2 regions of the Arthrobacter parietis genome follow, and region 2 is predicted to be linked to the other one. Evidence: predicted binding sites of a transcription regulator. Region 2 holds the regulator's gene; the other holds the start of a gene.
What was found. The regulator LexA, encoded in region 2, represses DNA repair genes until DNA is damaged. The targets are predictions, from matches to a motif close to TCGAACANNTGTTCGA.

Region 1: a site for LexA is predicted at 2,825-2,840, ahead of ABFX19_RS02140 (HNH endonuclease signature motif containing protein). Genes of this name have one in related genera too.

Annotation. Positions count from the first base shown of each region.
Region 1 is NZ_BAAAON010000001.1:447,564-457,980, forward strand. Features, by position in the region: gene ABFX19_RS02120 (HAD family hydrolase) at 1-751, shown strand, start outside; gene ABFX19_RS02125 (30S ribosomal protein bS22) at 800-898, opposite strand; gene ABFX19_RS02130 (helix-turn-helix domain-containing protein) at 1,096-1,308, opposite strand; gene ABFX19_RS02135 (3-deoxy-7-phosphoheptulonate synthase) at 1,463-2,542, opposite strand; gene ABFX19_RS02140 (HNH endonuclease signature motif containing protein) at 2,974-4,527, shown strand; gene ABFX19_RS02145 (ArsR/SmtB family transcription factor) at 4,665-5,114, opposite strand; gene ABFX19_RS02150 (acetoin utilization protein AcuC) at 5,226-6,374, opposite strand; gene ABFX19_RS02155 (TrkH family potassium uptake protein) at 6,533-7,945, shown strand; gene ABFX19_RS02160 (potassium channel family protein) at 7,938-8,606, shown strand; gene proC (pyrroline-5-carboxylate reductase) at 8,644-9,477, opposite strand; gene ABFX19_RS02170 (Ppx/GppA phosphatase family protein) at 9,726-10,417, opposite strand, start outside.
Region 2 is NZ_BAAAON010000010.1:248,668-259,084, reverse strand. Features, by position in the region: gene hisB (imidazoleglycerol-phosphate dehydratase HisB) at 1-363, opposite strand, end outside; gene ABFX19_RS15870 (histidinol-phosphate transaminase) at 431-1,540, opposite strand; gene ABFX19_RS15865 (LysM peptidoglycan-binding domain-containing protein) at 1,661-2,050, opposite strand; gene lexA (transcriptional repressor LexA) at 2,341-3,072, shown strand; gene ABFX19_RS15855 (ATP-dependent DNA helicase) at 3,093-5,114, opposite strand; gene hflX (GTPase HflX) at 5,107-6,672, opposite strand; gene ABFX19_RS15845 (class I SAM-dependent methyltransferase) at 6,818-7,447, shown strand; gene dapF (diaminopimelate epimerase) at 7,444-8,385, opposite strand; gene miaA (tRNA (adenosine(37)-N6)-dimethylallyltransferase MiaA) at 8,387-9,322, opposite strand; gene miaB (tRNA (N6-isopentenyl adenosine(37)-C2)-methylthiotransferase MiaB) at 9,324-10,417, opposite strand, start outside.

The DNA.
Region 1 (10,417 bases), on a different contig from region 2:
GGAAGCAGCATTTTTCGACGTCGACAACACGATGATGCGCGGCGCCAGTCTCTTCCATGTGGCGCGCAAGATGTACCAGCGGCGCGCTTTCACGCTCCGTTTTGCCGCAGGGCTGGCCTGGAAACAGCTGCGCTTCGTGATGCGCGGCGAGAACATGACCGACATCCATGCTGTCCGTGATGCCGCTCTTGCCTTCGCTATCGGCATTGCGCATGAAGATGTGCTGGCCCTTGGCGAAGAAGTCTATGACGAAATGATCGCGTCGAAGATCTGGCCGGGAGCGCGTGCCCTCGCGGAACAGCACCTCCGCAACGGGCGCCGCGTCTGGTTGGTCACGGGCACTCCCGTCGAAGTGGCCAGCGTGATCGCCAACCGGCTTGGGCTCACGGGTGCACTCGGCACTGTGGGAGAGGTCTCTGAGGGCTTCTACACAGGCAAGCTCGTGGGTGAGTTCCTCCACGGGCCGGCAAAGGCCACGGCCGTCAACGAACTTGCCCGGAAAGAGGGCCTGGACCTGTCCCGCTGCTGGGCGTACAGCGATTCCTACAACGATGTGCCACTGCTCAGCATTGTTGGCCACCCGATCGCTATCAACCCTGACCATCGCCTTCGCAAGCACGCCCGTGACTCCAACTGGCCAATCTATGATTTTCGAAGCGGCCGCCGTGCGGCAACATTGGGGCTCAAGGCAGCAACGGGAGCCGGTGCCATCTACGGCCTGTGGCGCGGCTTCACCCGCATGAGAGGCTAGTCCTTAAATGCAAAACCGGTCCGCCTCACTGGCGGACCGGATGCGATGCTACTTCTTGTTGCGGCGCTGGTGGCGGGTCTTGCGAAGCAGTTTGCGGTGCTTCTTCTTCGCCATCCGCTTGCGGCGCTTCTTGATTACTGAACCCATAGAGTCCTCACAAACTATTCATTCCGGTTCCGGACAACCTCTACCGCATGAACTGCGGCAGGGGCGTTCGAATCTGACAAAAGACGCACATCGCGGTGACGTACATCATGCGGCCGCACATACGACCGTCTACGCAAAACGCTTCTTAACAGAGTACCCGCTCAGACCGGTCTCCCTGACCGGCACCATCCGCGACCCTAGCCTGTACCCGACTCACCCTCCACGGATGCGGAGCGCAGATACTGTTGCACAGCGGATTCGGGCACCCGGTAGGAACGCCCGAACTGAACCGCCGGCATGTCCCCTGAGTGCACCAGCCGGTATACGGTCATCTTCGATACCCGCATCACTTCGGCAACTTCCGCAACTGTCAGGAAGCGCACGTCGGAGAAGTTGCTGCCGCTCGCCATCTCACCACTGTCCTTTTCTCTGGAGCTAACCCTGAGAGGCGCGCCCACCGCACTTGATGGAACGCCGGACGGCGTGTCGCCTTGAGACCTGAGGATTATCCGTCTAGGGAGATACTCTAGTGGTTCCTGTGACCAAAGTGAAAGCACGCCAAGGTCACGAAACGCCACCCTGACGACGCCGGCGCGAACCTCTCGCGAGATCGCCAAGCACCGATGCCGTAACACCCCAGCCCATGCAGGCGTCGGTCACGCTCTGGCCGTAGGCAAGTCTGCCTCCAGCTGTCACATCAAGTTTCTGCGCGCCCTCTACGAGGAAACTTTCCAGCATGACGCCGGCTATGGTGCCGGAACCGGATATTGCATCCGCAAGTTCCCGGGCGACGTCCGCCTGCCGCCGATGGTCCTTGCCACTATTCGCATGGCTGGCATCCACGATGAGGCACTGGTTCTGACCTGCCGCAGCAAGCGCGGCAGAGGCGTGCGCAATGTGGGCGGGGCTGTAGTTCGGGCCGTCGGATCCGCCGCGAAGGATCAAATGGGTGTCCGGGTTTCCGGTGGTCGAGACGAGGGCTGCGCGTCCGCCCTCATCGACCCCCAGGAAGGTCTGCGGTGCACCTGCGGCAGCGCAGGCGTCGAGTGCCACCCTGACGCCACCGTCGGTTCCGTTCTTGAACCCCACGGGCATGGACAGGCCGGAGGACAGCTGGCGGTGGATCTGGCTCTCGGTGGTCCGGGCGCCGATTGCACCCCAGCTGATCAGGTCCGCAATGTATTGGGGGCTGATCGGCTCGAGGAACTCGGTGCCAAGTGGAAGTCCCAGGGCGGCAACCTCTTGAAGGAACCTACGGGCCGTTCGCAGGCCGGCGGCAATATCATGGCTCCCATCCAGGTGCGGGTCATTGATCAACCCTTTCCAACCCACCGTGGTGCGGGGCTTTTCGAAGTATGCCCGCATAACCACCAGCAAATCTTCGCGGTGCATTTGCGCGGCGTCAGCCAGCATGCGCGCGTACTCGATACCGGCGTCGGGGTCATGGATTGAGCAGGGACCGACGATGACGAGCAGGCGATCATCCACGCCATTGAGGACTGCCCGGATTTCTTCGCGCGAGCGGCGGATTGATGCTGCAACCTCGGAACTGACAGGAAGTTCAGCGAGAACTGCGGCGGGCGTGGGCAGCGGATCAATGCTGCGGACATTGAGATTGGAAGAGGCTGAAGTAAGGGTTTTCATGGTCCCGGCTTTCGAAGGTGGTTCTCCGGCGGGGCTGTCCTACAGAACCCGCCGTGGAAACGACGAAGGGCAGGAAACGTGTCCTGCCCTATTGGCTCTGAAGGTGTTGGTCAGCGTGTCAGGCCGCAGGCTCCTCCAGAGCCAACGCAAAATACGCATACCAACGGGTTGTCATGAAACGAGGTTAGACGGCGCCATCTGAATTGTGAACTTTGGTATCGGTATGTGACGGCTGACGCTGAAAGTTCTCCAACGCTGAAAGTTTCCCACATCCCCTTTCTTTCGAAGATATCTTCTAATAGAATGAAGTATGAGCCTGACAGCCGCACTCGACGCCCTCCCCGGCGAACGGCTGCGCGCTCTCCCAGCCTTCGGATTCGATGATCCGGCCGGTTGCTCCGAACCTTCGATCAGCGAGCTGAAGCAGCTCCTTGCCGCGTACACCTCGCGTTTGGTGGCCGAGTTCGCGGGAATGGGACAGGATCAACGTCGCCGAGCATTTGACCGGGATCGAGGATCTGTCCCGGACGGTCGAGTACCTTCAGCTCGTTGCGGCAACGGCAGTGGATCGCAGCAGCGCCGCAGCGGGCGGCAAGCCCACCGACACCAACAACACCACGACCGACAACGGGACCCCCACCGGTGGTGGTGTCGGTTTCGCGTTCGGTTTGTCCGGTCAGTCCGGTGGGCGTTCGGCCTACCGGTGCACCGCCGGATACCTGCAGGACCGGCTACGGATCAGCAGAAGCGAAGCCAACCGCCGGCTCCGCCTCGGCGCGAAACTCATCCCCCGCACCACACTCACCGGAGAACCCCTACCCGCCGCCTGTGCACACCTCGCAGCGGCGGTCTCAGCCGGAGTGGTGTCCGGCAAAGCAGCCACCATGATCAACAGCGCACTGGACCGCGCACAGTTCACCACCGAACCAGCCGTGCTCAACACGATCGAAGCCCAACTCACCGCCAGCGCCACCCGCTTCGATCCCGATTTCCTCACCAAACTCATCGGCCGCGTCGAAGCGCACCTGGACCCCGACGGACCGGAACCGAGCGAGAAGGAACTCACCGCCCGCCAAGGCGTATTCCTCCGCGGCAAAAAACGCGGCCTCCACCTACTCGACATCGCCGCCACCGATGAACAATACGAATACCTCACCACCATCATGAACACCGCCACCAACCCCCGAACCACCAACCCCGGAGACAGCGGAAGCGACGCCAGCACCAGCGGCGGAGCGGGTGGCGACGGCCACACCAGCGACAGCAGCACCAACGGCGAAGCGGGCGGCGAACAGTCCGAAGCACCCGCCGAGACCAGGACACGGGCACAGCTGCTCCTGGACGGACTCGTCGGAGCCTGCCAGATAGCCTTGGCCACCGACAAGCTACCCGCCACCGGCGGGCAGCGGCCGCAGGTACTCGTGACCATCGACTACCAAACACTCCTCGGCGACCTCGAAACCCGCACCGGAGTGTTTTCCCCCGCCACCGGTACGTTCACCGGCACTTCTGCTGGCCCATCCGCCACCGGACCGTCGACCGACGCCTCTTTCTCCTCAGCCGGCGGCGCTTCGCTCGCCTACACCGGGCCCGTCAACGCCCGCACAGCCCGCAAAATCGCCTGCGACGCCGACATCATCCCGGTCGTCCTCGGCGGACAAGGCGAAATCCTCGACCTCGGCCGCACACAACGGCTCTTCACAGCCAAACAACGCAAAGCCCTCATCGCCCGAGACCAAGGCTGCGCCTTCCCCACCTGCACCATGCCTGCCCACTGGACCGAAGCCCACCACATCCAACCCTGGTCACACGGCGGAACCACCAGCACCGACAACGGAATACTTCTGTGCAGCCACCACCACCATCTGATCCATCAAAACGAATGGACCATCCAGATACGGGACCGCCTCCCCTGGTTCATCCCACCCCCACACCTCGACCCACACCAACAACCCCAACGCAACCACTACTGGACACTCTGCTGAACAAATCGCGCGCACTTAGCCGGACGTCTCAGGCAGCAGGGACAGCTGAAACGACTAGTGCCGGCGAGCCCAAATCCCCGCGCCCTGAACAGTCAGCAGGTAAGCAGAAGGCCGTGGGCACGGAGCACCCACGGCGGCTACTCCTTGCGGCGGCGCAGCTTCGGAAACTGGGACAGAAGGTCGGCAGCGCGTTCGGCAGCTCTGCCGACGGTCCGCCCGAACGGTTGAGCGCCATCGATGGGAGTAACGCCCGGCCCTACTGAGACCAGCGCATCGAGTTCCGGTTCCAGGACGGCTGGCGGGAGCGAGGAGTTGACCTTCTGAGCGGGCAACTGGAACTCGGCAAGCCAGGAGGCAACGGTGAGCAATGGCTCCGGCTCGAGTGAATAAAAGCGCTTCTGGCCCTGCGCCCGCATGGTGACAAGCCCTGCTTCCCGCAGAACTTTGAGGTGCTTCGAAACCGTGGGCTGGCTCACTTCAAGCTCTAGCACCAACTCACCCACCGCTTTGTCCCCGTCCCGCAATGAGCCCAGAATCTGGCGGCGGGTGGCTTCGGCGATGACCCCGAACACATCATCCATGACCATCCCATTACCATATCCGTATATGTCGAAAGCGGCATCCCTCGGTTTCCCACAGGGGTTGCTGGCAGCAGCCGTGCGTCAGCCAACACCATCCAGAGGGTCAATCGAACCAGGTCAATCGAACCAGGGATCCAGCCCGTGAAGCGGAAATACGGCTTTGCGTGTTGCCATGATCGACCGGTCCAAATTCTCGTTTGGGTCAAACCCGGCTTCCCACGACTGCCACCAGGTGTCAGAGCCATCACCCATTAAGGAAGGTGCTTCGCGACCAAAGCGCTCGGCGACATACGTCCGCCACGGGGCGGGTACCGGCGTCGTCAGTGTGATGTCGGCACCGGCTGCCACCGCCGTAAGGAGGGTCCACGAGCGCGGCACAACCGAAGTGATGTTGTACCCGCCGCCACCGGTCGCGATCCAACGGCCGTCACAGTGCTGCGAGGCGAGATCACGAACCGCTACCGCTGCGGCATGCTGGGCATCGACGGTGATGCGCAGGTTGGTGAGGGGATCGTCCACGTGACCGTCGCAACCGTGCTGACTGACGATCACCTCAGGCGCGAATGCGGCGGCCAGCTGCGGCACAACGGCATGGAACGCCCGCAGGAATCCGGAATCCCCGGTGGTAGTGGGCAGCGCGACATTGACCGCGTACCCGGAAGCCGACGCACCGCCGATCTCGTTTGGGAATCCCGTTCCCGGAAAAAGGCTCATGCCGGTCTCGTGAAGCGAGATGGTCATGACGCGTTTGTCATCCCAGAAAATCTCCTGGGTCCCATCTCCATGATGAGCATCGACGTCGATATAGAGCACGCGTTTCACACCGGCATCCAGCAGCCGTTGGACCGCTGCAGCGGCATCGTTGTAAATGCAGAACCCGCTTGCCCGGGCCCGGCCGGCATGATGCATTCCCCCGCCGAAGTTCACGGCATGCTGAACGGTGCCGGACAGGACTGCATCAGCTGCAGCAAGAGAACCGCCAACCAATCGGGCACTGGCGGAATGCATTCCGGCGAAGGCAGGAGTGTCGTCAGTTCCAAACCCCGATGTGCCATCGCAGGCCTCGGGATCCTCGTCCGCCGCCTTGACGGCTTGCACATACGAGGCGTCATGGACCGTCCGTAGACTGGCTTCATCGGCCACATCCGGAACCTCCACGGAAACCTGCGGAAGGTCGAACAAACCCAGCTCGCGAATGAGTCGGGCAGTCAGCTCAAGCCGCTGCGGATTCATGGGGTGATGGGCACCGAAGTTGTACGCGAGCATGGATTCGTCCCACACCACTCTCGTTGCAACGGCGGGAACGGAGCTACTGGCCACTCAAGCAGGCTACGCGATCCGGACCCGTCCTGCCCACGGCGCAGGAGTGGAAGTGATTTACTACTCGAAGGACTCAGCAGGAGAAACGGAGCGGATCAGCAAGCATGGCACGAACACACCCCTCCTGGTTAGGAGGGGAAGACCAGGTTCATCTGCAGCTGCTTGGCCGGGCACGCGACTTCATCGACAGCGTAGTAAACAGTTCACCGGCACGCGTTGCGCTGTTGGTCTTTGCCCTGGTTGTCCTCATTTTCACCGGATTACTCAGCCTCCCGTTCGCCAGCAGCACCGGCGAAGTCACTCCCCTGCACGACGCCATGTTTACAGCGGTCTCCGCAGTGTGCGTAGTGGGACTGACTGTGGTGTCCACGGCAGCCCACTGGTCGTTCTTCGGTCAGTTGATCATCCTCATCGGCATCTTCGTCGGCGGGCTCGGAACCCTCACCCTCGCCTCGCTCCTGGCACTGGTGGTCAGCAAGCGGCTCGGCGTCCGCGGCAAGTTACTCGCGCAATCCGCATTGAACAACGCCAGCCGCCTCGGTGAAGTGGGCACACTGCTGCGAATCGTCATCACCACCTCCGTCGTGGTGGAACTGGTGCTTGCGCTGGCCCTGATCCCGCGCTTCATAATCCTCGGCGAACCGTTCTGGCTAGCAGTCTGGCACGGATTCTTCTACGCCATCTCGGCTTTCAACAACGCCGGATTCACTCCGCACTCGGACGGCCTGGTGCCCTACGAAACCGATCTCTGGATCCTCATTCCGCTGATGATCGGTGTGTTCGTCGGAAGCCTCGGATTCCCGGTCATCCTCATCCTCGTCCAGTTCCGCCACCACGTCCGGAAGTGGAGCCTGCACACCAAGCTCACCATCAACGTGTCCCTCATCCTCGTGTTCGCCGGGATGGTGCTGTGGGGGCTGATGGAATGGTCCAATAGCCGAACCATCGGCGACCTGAGCGGCAGCGACAAGGTGATCAACGCGCTCTTTGCCTCGATTATGACCCGCTCCGGCGGCTTCAACCTGGTCGATCAGGGACAGATGGAGCCGACAACGATGCTCCTGACTGACGCCCTCATGTTTGCCGGAGGCGGGTCGGCCTCCACGGCTGGCGGCATCAAGGTCACAACCATCGCCGTCATGTTCCTCGCGATCCTCGCCGAAGCCCGCGGCGACTCGGACGTCAGCGCTTACGGACGGAAGATTCCGCAGGGCGCCATGAGGGTGGCCATCTCTGTCATCTTCACCGGCGCAACGATCGTGCTCATCGGCACGGGCCTGATCCTGTGGATCTCCGGAGAGGAGCTGAACCGGGTCCTCTTCGAGGTCATTTCTGCTTTCGCAACCTGCGGGCTCAGCACCAACCTCAGCGCCGAACTTCCACCGGAAGGAAAGTACGTGCTCTCGGCCCTCATGTTCGCCGGACGCCTCGGAACGATTACCGTTGCTTCTGCGCTTGCCCTGCGGCAGCGCAGCACGCTCTACCACTACCCCGAAGAGAGGCCGATCATTGGCTGACAGACCAGCACACAATGCGCCCGTACTCGTGATCGGGCTGGGACGATTCGGCTCAGCCACGGCGGAACAGTTGGTGAAGCAGGGCCGTGAGGTCCTTGCGATCGAGAAGGACCAGCAACTGGTTCAGAAGTGGTCGGGCACACTAACCCACGTGGTGGAGGCCGACGCCACCAATATCGACGCGCTTCGCCAGCTCGGCGCACAGGAGTTTCCCGCCGCCGTCGTCGGTGTGGGAACCTCCATTGAGGCAAGCGTCCTCATCACCGCCAATCTGGTGGACCTCAATATTGACAACCTCTGGGTCAAGGCCATCACACCCTCACACGGCAAGATACTGAAGCGCATCGGCGCCAATCACGTGATCTACCCCGAAGCCGACGCCGGGCAGCGGGCCGCTCACCTCGTGGGCGGGCGGATGCTCGACTTCATCGAGTTCGACGACGGCTTTGCCATCGTGAAGATGTACCCGCCGAAAGAAACGCAGGGCTTCACCCTTGGCGAATCGGCGGTGCGCTCAAAGTACGGGATCACTGTGGTCGGTGTGAAGTCACCCGGTGAGGACTTCACCTACGCCCGGCCGGAAACTAAAGTGACCAGCCGCGACATGCTGATCGTCTCGGGACACGTGGACCTCCTCGAGCGCTTCGCCGCCCGCCCCTGAGTGCCTGCCTACCGCCCGTCCGGCTACCGCTGAACGATCAACCGCCGAGTTCACGGGTGATGGCAGCGGCACGCTCAGCTGCCGCCCGGGCGCCCGCAGCCACGATATCCGGCAGGCCCTGCTCATCGAAGGTGGCAATCGCGCGCTCCGTTGTTCCGTTCGGGCTGGTCACTGCCGTGCGTAGTGCCGTTGCGTCAGCACCCTCCTCCGCAAGCATGAATCCGGCACCGGCCACGGTCTCGGTAGCGAGCAGCTTCGCGAGTTCCTCATCGAGGCCGAGCTTGACCCCGGCGGCCGCCATTGCCTCGGCAAGGTAGAACGCGTACGCCGGCCCGGAGCCGCTCACCGCAGAAAGGGCATCGACCTGCGCTTCCGGGATCTCGACGACGGTGCCCGCGGCTCCCAGGACGGTGCGCGCCTGCTCCATGAGCTCGGGCGTCGCGCTGGTGCCGGCGGAAATGGACAGCACGCCGCGACCAAGACTCGACGGCGTGTTGGGCATGCTCCTGATGACCGGCTGGCCCTCCGGCAAAGCCGCCTCAAGCATGGCGAGGGAGATAGCAGCGGCAACACTGATCACCACCGTGCCCGGCTTCAGTGCCGGTGAGATTTCCCGTGCCAGGTCAAGGATGCCAACTGGCTTCACCCCCAGCAGTACGACGTCGGCCTTGGCCGCCGCTGTGCGGTTGGCATCCGGGTCCTTCACTGATGACAGAACGGACACGCCGTTCCTTCGGGAGAGATCGGCCGCCTTCTCAGGATTTCGTACAGTGGCGGTCACCTGCGCCGGAGAAAGCCCGGCGGCAAGCAAGCCCGCCAGAATTGCGCCATTCATGGAGCCGCAGCCTAGAAAGGAAATGTGCTGTGGGATGTTGATAGCCATCGGCCCATCGTGTCATGAGGAAGTGATTCCCAGCATCCTCACAGCCTGCATGGGGCTGAATATCCAGAAATAGCAGTACAGTCGTTATTACCTCATAAAGGTGCGAGTGATGAGACCGGGCTCTCCCTGGCTCGGTCTGTGCCGGTGAGCCGCAGCAGTGTTTCCCCCAATCACGCTGCGGCTCACCGGCACACTTTTTTGCTCACTCGACCGGCCCCGCGTTAATGTACTTGCGCTCAATGGGTCCCCAAACGCACATGGCCAACCCCAACAGAGGGCATGGGTTCATCCGCTTCAAACATGAGAGTGTCGAAGCGGCGGAGGATCAGGCCTTCCCTCAGCGCCCAGGGGCAGATATCCATCTCGGACACATTGAAGATTTCAAACGCTGCCTCAGCCACAAGCGCACCGGCAAGAACCTGTCGGGCCCGCAGCTCGGACACCCCGTCCAGGTTTGTCCGGTCCGCCGCTGACATTGCTTCCAGACGCTTCGCCCACAGTGCAAGATCCTGCAGACGCAGGGTACGGCGAACAAAGGGTCCGGCCGCCGACGGCGCAGCCCCGGCGATGCGGGCCAGGGATCGAAAGGTTTTCGACGTCCCGGCAACCAGATGCGGTGTACCGAGACGGGCGAAGCTGGCCGCCGGTTCCTTGAGGGTCTGCCGGATGTGCCTGCGCAGATTTTTGACGTCGAGGGGCGCAGGCGGGTCACCGGGCAGCCACTCACGTGTAAGGCGCCCCGCACCAAGTGGGACCGAGCGGGCAACTTCAGGAAGTTCGTCGCGGCCCATCGCCATTTCAAATGAACCCCCGCCGATGTCCAGGTTGAGGAGCGACCCAGTACTCCAGCCATACCAGCGCCGCACCGCCTGGAAGGTCATGGCCGCTTCCTGGTCACCGGAAAGCTCCTGCAGGACCACGGAGGTCT
Region 2 (10,417 bases):
ATAGGGGCGCCCGGAAATGTCGACGACGGCATTGGCGAGAGCTTCGTCCAGGGGCACAGTTGCCTCACCAAACCTCCGGATACCTGCCTTGTTGCCGAGAGCCTCGCGCAGAACCTCACCGAATGTGATTGCTACATCCTCCACAGTGTGGTGGACATCGATGTGGGTGTCGCCGGTGGCCCTCACGGTGAGATCGATCAATGAGTGCTTCGCCAGGGCCGTCAGCATGTGGTCGTAGAACGGCACGGACGTGCTGATCTCCGAGCGCCCGGTGCCGTCTAGATCGACCTCGACGAACACCGACGACTCACTCGTGGTCCGCTCACGTCGGGCAGCGCGATTGGCAGTAGCTTCCGCGGTCATGGATGGTCCTTACGGTTGTTTCGGCAGCGAGACGGGCGGCGGGCCCGCATGTGCGTCCCGGTCCAGTTTAGGAGACACGCGGCCGGATCAAAGATTCGAGGGCTTTCAGGAAGGTTGTGGTCTCTTCCTGCGTTCCGGCGGTCACCCGAAGGTGGCCCGGAATCCCGACGTCCCGGATAAGCACCCCGGCATCAAGCAGGTCCTGCCAGACGGCGCCCGGATCATCGAGCCCTCCGAACAGCACAAAATTGGAGTCCGAAGGTGCAACGGGCAGACCCATCCCCGTCAGCCCGGACACAATGCGGTCTCTTTGCCGCTTGATCTCATCCACGTTGGCGAGCAGCTTCGCCGAATGGGTCAGCGCCGCGACAGCCGTGGCCTGCGTAATCGCCGACAGGTGGTACGGGAGACGCACGAGCCGAAGCGCATCCGCAATTTCCGGCGCTGCGGCCAAGTACCCGAGACGGGCTCCGGCCAGCGCAAAGGCTTTACTCATGGTGCGCGAGACGATAAGCCGTTCCCTGCCGGGCAGGAGCTCCAGCGCACTCGGAGTGCCGGAGTGGGAAAACTCTGCATACGCCTCGTCCACAATGACGATTGCCTGCGCCGCTTCGCCTGCATCGTAGACCTCGGAAACCACCTCCAGGGGAAGCGCTGTGCCGGTCGGGTTGTTCGGGCTGCACAGGAAGACAATGTTTGCGCCCGTGGCGGCTACCTCGCTGGCGGTGGTACGAGCGTCCAGGTCGAAGGATTCATCCCTCGAACCTGTCAGGTATCCAGTACCGGTGGAGCCTGCGAGCAGCGGATACATCGAGTAGGTGGGAGGAAATCCCAACGCAGTCCGGCCCGGTCCGCCGAACGCGAGGAGGACGTGCTGCAAAACCTCATTGGATCCATTCGCCGCCCAGATGTTGTCCGCGGTGAGTCCGTGCCCTAGGTACGTGGCGAGATGTTCGCGAAGCACGGTGAACTCCCGGTCAGGGTAGCGATTCAGCCCCGCCACGGCGCCCTCGACTGCTTCAACAATTGCACTGCGAACATCCTCCGGAACGCCATGGGTGTTCTCATTGACGTTCAGCAGAATGGGCACATCGATCTGGGGCGCACCGTATGGTCGAAGGCCGCGCAGATTCTCGCGGATCGGCAGTCTGTTAAGGCGTTCTAGCGGATCGGTCACCATGAGAGTTTAAGGCCGCCCCATCCGCCACGAAGAATTCCGCTGAAGCCGGGCGAACTGTTACGAGCCAACCTGTGAAGAATCAGCGCGCCTACCGCTGTGCGGAAGCAGATCCGCTCCTTATGGATTTCCAACCGGAATATGAAGCGACTGCCCGGCCTGCACGGTCGACGAGCCTAGAACATTCAGTTCGACGATTTCCTCAACGACGGCTCGCGGATCACGTTCCGGCGCGTACTCGGCAGCAAGAGCCCAGAGTGTCTCCCCCGATGCAACACTGACCCGGACAGTGTCCGTGAGGTCACCGCCGGCTGTCGCTGCCTGCGCCTGGGAGGTGAAGAACGAAGCAACCACCAGCAGTACGGCAACAAGCAATGCGACCGGAATTGCCACCAGAACCACCCAGCCGCGACGGGTGAGATGAAGGCGCGGCGCCGCAGCCGGCCCGTTATTCTCACGGTCCTCTGGGTGAAGTACGGAAGCTGATCCTGCGATATGGAGCGTAGACATGGCGTCCACCTTTCTCGTTGTGTGGATCTCCCACAGCTTTGTTCGAAGCTGTGTTCTATTCCTCTGCACTTATTATTAGCACTTGTAAACTAATATTGTCGAGACTCACTCGAACAAATGTTTGAAAACGCGTCCCGCTTCCCCTAGCGTTCCTGGTAAGGGTGACGGTCCGGCTGCTTCACAAACCAGCTCATCACCCGCCACTGACAAAAATGGTTGGCGAGCCGGCAGTCCGGGCCCGGCCGGAGGAAGGGATGCATCTCGTGGCAGATCTCAGTGCGGCAAAGGACATGGCAGAGGTGCCTTCGCCCGATGCGAAGCGCGGACGCGGAAGGCCGCGCGGCAGGGCCATGCCAAAGGGAATGACAGCACGTCAGACAAAAATTCTTGAGACAATTCAGCGCAGCGTAGCTGCGCACGGCTACCCGCCCTCAATGCGCGAGATCGGTGACACCGTAGGTCTTGCGAGTCTGTCCAGCGTCACGCACCAGCTTTCACAGCTGGAACGCATGGGTTACATCCGCCGCGATCCCAAGCGCCCGCGAGCGATGGAAATCCTGCTTCCTCTCACGCTCGGTGACAGCACACCGCGTGCGCTGCCCTCCTCCGCCGAAAGAGAGGAACCTGCGCGGGCATCGTCGGCCGTCGACGCGGCAATGGTCCCGCTGGTCGGACGGATTGCAGCCGGAGGTCCTATTCTGGCGGATCAGGTTGTTGAGGATGTCATGCCACTGCCCCGGCAGCTCGTCGGGCACGGCGATCTGTTCATGCTGCGTGTTTCAGGTGACTCCATGATTGATGCAGCGATCTGCGACGGAGACTGGGTAGTGGTCCGCCAGCAGAGCACAGCCGAGAACGGCGATGTGGTGGCAGCACTCCTCGATGATGAGGCCACAGTGAAGACCTTCCGGCAGCGTGACGGTCACACCTGGCTTCTGCCGCAGAACACCAATTACGAGCCGATACTCGGTGACCACGCCACCATCATGGGCAAAGTTGTCTCGGTGATGCGTGCGCTCTGACCGAGGCGCGCGGCATGGTGCTAGGCGCGCTGCGTCTCAGCGAGCCGGGAGAGGACCCCGAGCGCCGTTGCGCGGTCCGTCGTCGACCAAAACGGCGGTAGCGCAGCCCTGAGGAAGCCGCCGTAGCCCGCGGTTGCCAGCCGGGAGTCCAGTACTGCCACCATGCCTCGATCATCGTGGGAGCGGATGAGACGGCCGGCTCCCTGCGCAAGACGAACGGCGGCATGGGTAGCGGAAACATTCATGAATCCGTTGCCTCCGGCCTTTGCGACAGCTCGGGTCCGCGCAGTCATGAGCGGATCATCAGGTCGGGGAAACGGTATGCGGTCGATGGTGACAAGCCGGCAGGCAGTTCCAGGCACATCGACGCCCTGCCACAGCGACATAGTGCCGAACAGGCAGGTGTCGGGCTCCTCTGAAAACTGCTTCACCAGCGCGGACATGGAAGATTCACCCTGACAGAGAATCTCAACGTCGAGCCGGTCCCTCAACGCGTCAGCAGCGTCCTCCGCCGCACGCCGCGAAGAGAACAGTCCCAGCGCTCCTCCGCGGGAGGCTTTGATGAGCGCCTCCAGCTCATCCAGTTGTTCCCCGGAAGTCCCGCGGCCCGGTTTGGGCAGGTCCTTGGCAACGTACAGGACACCCTGTCGGGGGTAGTCGAATGGGCTGCCAACGTCCACGCCGGTCCATGACGGCGCTCCCTCGCCCGTCAAACCGAGGGACCCGGCAACCGGTCCGAACTCCGAGCCGATTGCGAGCGTAGCTGACGTGAGCACAACCGTGTGGTCCTCGAACAATCCCCGCCTCAGACGCCCGGCAACCGACAGCGGCGCAATGCTGATCGTGGCAGGCGAGGAGTCATCAGCTGCGGAGTAACCGGAGCCCGGTGTAAAGGTACTTGGCCGACTCGACCAGAGCACTTCGCCCGCGCCACCTGCGGCGACCATCCGTTCGGACAATTCGAGCAATACCAACAGCCGTGAGCGTGCCATCTGGCGGCCACCGTCTGCCGACTGGGAGGACCCGTCGGAACTCGATTCGGACAGCGCGAGTCGGCATGACTCCCGCAATTGCACGAGCGCGAGTTCCTGCAACTCGTCGAGTCCCCCAGCCATCAGACCCGTGGGCTGAGCGTCGAACGCGTTCTCGAAGGCATCCTGTGCGGCCGCCAATGTGTCCGTGTTGGAACCGAGATGGCGCCTCGCCGCTGAGGCCGCAGCGCCGATCAGTGCTCCTGACAGTTGCCCAGACACCGCAGACGTGACGCGGTCGTGTAGCTCGTGCGCCTCGTCAATGACCACTACGTCGTGCTCCGGAAGGACCGCCAGCCCCTCGAAAGCGTTGATCGCCAGCAGCGCATGGTTGGTGATGACAATGTCCGCTTTTCCTGCCCTCTCCCGTGCGCGCTCGCTGAAGCATTCCTCAGCAACGGGACACTTCTGCGCACCAAGGCACTCCATGCTGGACACCGATACCTGGCGCCAGGCCCGGTCGCTGACACCGGGAAGGAGTTCGTCCCGGTCCCCGGTCTCCGTTTCTTCCGCCCATTCCCGCAACCGCACGATTTCGCGTCCGAGCGGGGTGGAAGGTCCTGCCGCAGGATGCGGCGCCGCGGTGTCACCGTCGAGTGAGAAGAGGGCTCCCGAATCATCCTCGTCGGGGAAACCTCCTGCCGTCTTATGCCGGCAGACATAGTTCCCCCGGCCTTTCAGAAGCGCTACGTCGACCGGCCGAGGAAGCGAACCACGCAGGGTCTCGAGAAGTCTCGGCAGATCGCGGTTGACGATCTGGGACTGAAGGGCAAGGGTGGCCGTCGAGACGATCGAGGTTGTGTCACCCTTCACGGCATGCGCGATGAGCGGAAGCAGATAGGCCAGTGACTTCCCTGTTCCGGTTCCGGCCTGCACCAACAGGTGTGTGCCGTTGCCGATTGCTTCCTCGACCTGGCGTACCATTTCATGCTGCCCGCTACGCTGCTGCCCGCCCATCGCCGCTACGACGTCATCAAGCAGTCGAAGGGGACTGATGCTTCCCTCAGCCATGCGTGACGAACGGCTCCAGTTCTGCCGCCAGACCTTCCCTGACCATCACATCTACCCGAGTGCCGTCCTCCACATGCTCCAGGCCGAGGATCTCTGCGTCCGGCTGATGCAGTCGGCTCACGATGTCTCCGCGCTGGTAGGGCACGAGCAGAGTCAGTTTCACGCTTGGACGCGGGATGGACTGGCTGATCAGTTCCAGCAGCTCCTCGATCCCCTGACCTGTGCGGGCGGAAACAATTGCATGGCGGGGTTCGCGCTGCCTGAGGCGTTCAAGCACAAACGGATCTGCCGCGTCGGCCTTGTTCAGGACGACGATCTCAGGCACTTTGCGTGCGTCGACTTCCGTCAGGACGTCGCGGACCGCTGTGATCTGCCCCTCCGGATCCGGATGGGATGCGTCCACAACGTGGAGGATCAGGTCCGCATCAGCAACTTCCTCGAGCGTCGAACGGAACGCCTCGACGAGCTGGGTGGGGAGCGACCGGACAAAACCGACGGTGTCAGCAAGAGTGAACTCGAGTCCGTCAGGCGTCTGTGCCCGGCGGATGGTGGGGTCCAGGGTCGCGAACAGCGCGTTCTCCACCAGCACGCCCGCATCGGTCAACCGATTGAGGAGAGACGACTTTCCGGCGTTCGTGTACCCGGCAATTGCCACTGATGGAACCTCATGACGACGACGGTTGGCGCGCTTGGTCTCGCGTGCGGGCTTCATGCCCGCGATTTCGCGCCGCAGCTTGGCCATCCGCGTGCGGATCTTCCGCCTGTCGAGTTCGATCTTGGTTTCACCCGGCCCGCGTGAACCCATACCGGCACCGGCGCCGCCAACCTGGCCGCCAGCCTGACGGGACATCGAATCGCCCCAGCCGCGCAGCCGCGGAAGGAGGTACTCAAGCTGCGCAAGCTCGACCTGCGCTTTGCCTTCACGGGACTTTGCATGCTGGGCAAAGATGTCCAGGATGAGCGCCGTGCGGTCGATGACCTTCACCTTGACGATGTCCTCAAGCCCCCGGCGCTGGGAGGGGGCCAGTTCGCTGTCAACGACAACGGTGTCCGCACCAGTGGCCATCACAATGTTCTTGAGCTCTTCCGCTTTGCCGGCCCCGAGGAACGTTCCGGGATCCGGCTTCAGGCGCCGCTGGATGATGCCGTCAAGCACTTCCGATCCCGCCGTCTCAGCCAGGGCAGCGAGTTCACGCAGTGAATTTTCAGCGTCATCAACCGTCCCTTCGCCCCAGATGCCGGCCAGCACCACCCGCTCAAGGCGAAGTTGGCGATACTCGACTTCGGTGACGTCTTCGAGTTCGGTGGAGAGCCCGGCCACACGCCTCAGTGCGCGCCGCTCCTCACGATCCTGCTGTTCACCGTCGTAACCCGTGTGCTCTTCGTCGAGATCAGACAGCGCCTGCGCGCGGCCACCGGGCCCGCTACCGAAACGCCGTTGGGAACCGCTCGAAGACGAGGCGGGGTCCTTGGCAAGTATCCGATCAATGACGGCCTGGATTTCATCCGGGCCCATTTCCGGCTCGGGCGTTGCGGACGCTCCGTTATGTGTGGTCATACTCTCCCTTGGTGATCGTCTTTCCATGGTAGTCCGTTGCCCCCGCGGCATGGGCAAAAATTCTCTCAGCGCGGAGGGACAACTCCTGCACAGCCAGCGGTCCCCGGCCGCACCGGTACGGCCCGGAGCACTAGGCTGGAGCATTATGGATTCGCAGCACTACTTCAGCGCCGCCCCCTCCGGACCCGACAAGCGCCGGCCGCTCCGGGTACCCATTGCGGGTCAGGAACGTGACCTCGTCACCTCGGGTGGCATCTTCAGTCCCGACGGCATCGACAAAGGCACAGCGATCCTGTTGTCGGAGGTGCCTCCCGTCACCGGTTCCACTCTGCTTGATATTGGTTCCGGCTGGGGCCCGCTTGCCCTGACCATGGCCGTTCAGGCACCGCACGCCCGGGTCATCGCAATCGATGTGAACGAACGCTCGTTGGAGTTGACGAGGGAGAACGCCCGGAGGCTGGAGCTGGGCAATGTGGCGGCCATGCTGCCCGACGACGTCAACCCTGACATTGCCTTCGACACGATCTGGTCCAATCCACCGATTCGGATCGGCAAAGAGGCGCTTCACGAACTCCTCTTGCGCTGGCTCCCGCGCCTTGCTCCCGGCGGGAGCGCATGGTTGGTAGTCCAGAAGAACCTCGGTGCGGATTCGCTGCAGCGTTGGCTTGCAGCGCAGCTGCCGCCCGACTATGAAGTCGACCGCCCTACCACGTCGAAGTCTTTCCGCATTCTGCGGGTTGAGCGGACCGCACCGGAAAACGCCCGGAAGGCCTAGCTGAACGTACCTCGCGCCACGAGCACCGCGGGACCGCTGAGATGCACATGCTCTCCCCCCTGTGCGCTGACTGTGAAGCGGACGCCGACGATTCCGCCGGGCACTGTCACGCTCCAGACGTCGGGCGCGTCCGCTCCCGCCCAGTAGCGGGTGGCAATTGCAGCGGCGCAGGCTCCGGTTCCGCAGGAGAGGGTTTCTCCAACCCCCCGTTCGTGCACGCGCATGCTCAGCTGTCCAACGCCGTCGTGCATGAGTGGATCATGCGGGACGACGAATTCCACGTTGGTTCCGTGCGGCGGTGCCGGGTCCACCGAAGGCGCGTCGAACAGCCGCGTGGCGCGAAGCTCCGCGATTTCGGCAAGGGCGACGACCGTGTGTGGATTACCCATGCTGATTGACAGTCCAGGCCGGGCGACCTGCAGCCCGTCTGCTTCGACCAGCGAGTCGGTTGCACGCGCGGCCGCGGCTTCCGGGTAGATGAACTCCCACGGCCCCATGTCCACGGAGTACCCATCGACTGACCGCTTCACCACTTTGACGCCGCCGCGGGTGCCGATGGCCATCGAGGCGCCATCCGCCAACTCAACCAGACCGGATTCGAGGAGGAAATGGACGAAGACGCGGACACCATTGCCGCACATCTCTGATACCGAGCCGTCGCTATTGCGGTAGTCCATGAACCATTGCGCTTCAGGAGTGTCCTCAAGCAGGGCCCGTCCCTCGGGAAGGAACGACGACGGCACGGCACGGATCAATCCGTCCGCGCCGATACCCCGGTGGCGGTCACAGGCGGCAGCCACATCGGCTGCGGTCATATCGACCGAGCCGTTCGGGTCTGCCACCAGAATGAAGTCATTACCGGTACCGTGCCCCTTGGAGAAGGAGAGTCCCGTCAGTCCCGGCCTTGCGGACAATGCTGGTTCAGTGTGTGAAGTCACGTTACCTAGGATAGGGGGCGTGCGCGGCGACGGCGCCCAGCGCCTTCGTGAGGAGCTCCGGATCACGCCAGTTGAACCACTGAATCCGCTCGTCGGCCCGGAACCACGTCAGCTGCCGGCGGGCGAACCTGCGGGTAGCCGCAACGGTGTCTTCGGCTGCCTCTGCTGCTGACCAGCCTCCGTCGAGTACCCGCAGAAACTGGCTGTATCCCAGCGCGCGGGAAGCCGTGCGGCCGCTTCGCAGCCCGAGGTCGTCCAGCCTGCGGACCTCCTCCAGCAACCCCCGCTCCACCATCGAGTACACCCGCTCAGCGAGTCTCTCCTTGAGGACGTCCCGATCGGCCTGCAATCCGATCTGGACGGCAGACTGGTGATAGACGCGGCGCGGCATGTACGAACTGAAGGGCCGGCCCGTGAGCTCGTGCACCTCAAGGGCGCGGATCACCCGCCGCTCGTCCCCCAGCCGTTCCGCCGATACCGCGTCGACTGCGGCAAGGCGCTCCCGCAGTGCAGGAAGGCCCACCTTGTCTCTTTCAGCCTCGAGACCGGCTCGAACGACGGCGTCGGTCGGTGGAAATTCAAGCTCGTCGAGCACCGCACGGACGTACAGGCCTGATCCGCCGACGAGAATGGGCACGTTTCCCCGCGCACGCACCTGCGCAATTACCTCGCGGCTGTGCTCCTGATAACGGGCGACACTTGCTTCCTCACGCACATCGAGGATGTCCAACAGGTGATGGGGAACAGCTCTGCGTTCACCGACTGACAGCTTGGCGGTGCCGATGTCCATGCCGCGGTAAAACTGCATGGCATCGGCGTTGATGATCTCACCGCCGAGCGCCTCGGCCAGCGCGATGCCCAACTCGGACTTTCCGGATCCGGTGGGCCCGACGACGGCGATCACCGGCGTCGCGGGCGCAGCAACAGCGCGGCTCACCTCAGTTGCTGCGGAGAGGAAGCGAGGGCATGCCGAGCACTACTGACCTGCCTGCCGCAGCGCCGACGCCGGGGGCCGGCGCCCCGCACGATTCTGCCTGAGATCGGTCCCAAGCGTCGCCTGCGCGTGAGCGGCGGAGCTGATAGTCCGACGCCGACGGATCGGCGACGAGGTGGAACGCGGCAGCTCCGGTGACAGTCACCGTCACGAGATCGCCAGGCCGCGGAGCGTCTGCTCCTTCGGGCACGGAGAAGTGAACGAGCCGCTGGTCGCGCGCCCGCCCACTCAGTCGGTGGGTCTCATGGTCCTTGCGGCCCTGATGAGCAGTAACGAGCACCTCCACCTGCCGTCCAACCTGCGCCGCGTTCTCTTCGCGGCAGATGCGGTCCTGCAGCTCGGTGAGCCGCTCATACCGCTCCTGCACCACGGCCTTCGGGAGCTGATCCGGCAGGTCCGCGGCAGGCGTGCCTGGGCGCTTGGAGTATTGGAAGGTAAACGCCGTCGCGAAACGCGACTGCTCCACGACCCAAAGCGTCTCCTGGAAGTCCTCTTCGGTTTCTCCGGGGAATCCGACGATGATGTCGGTGGAAATCGACGCATGCGGCATCCGCGATCGGACCCGGTCAAGGATGCCGAGGAACTTTTCAGAACGGTAGGACCGCCGCATTGCCTTCAGGATCCGGTCCGACCCAGACTGCAACGGCATATGCAGCTGCGGAGCAACATTCGGGGTCTCTGCCATTGCATCAATGACGTCATCGGTGAAGGCGGCCGGATGGGGGCTCGTAAACCGGACCCTTTCCAAACCGTCGATGCTTCCGCAGGAGCGCAGGAGTTTCGCGAACGCACCGCGGTCCCCGAACTCGACACCGTAGGAGTTGACGTTCTGGCCGAGCAGAGTCACTTCGATAGCGCCGTCCGCCACAAGGGCCTCGATCTCGGCGAGGATATCCCCGGGGCGCCTGTCCTTTTCCTTGCCGCGCAGCGAGGGCACGATGCAGAAGGTGCAGGTGTTGTTGCAGCCAACGGAGATCGACACCCAGCCGGAGTACACGGCATCACGTTTGGTCGGCAGGGTGGAGGGGAAAACGTCCA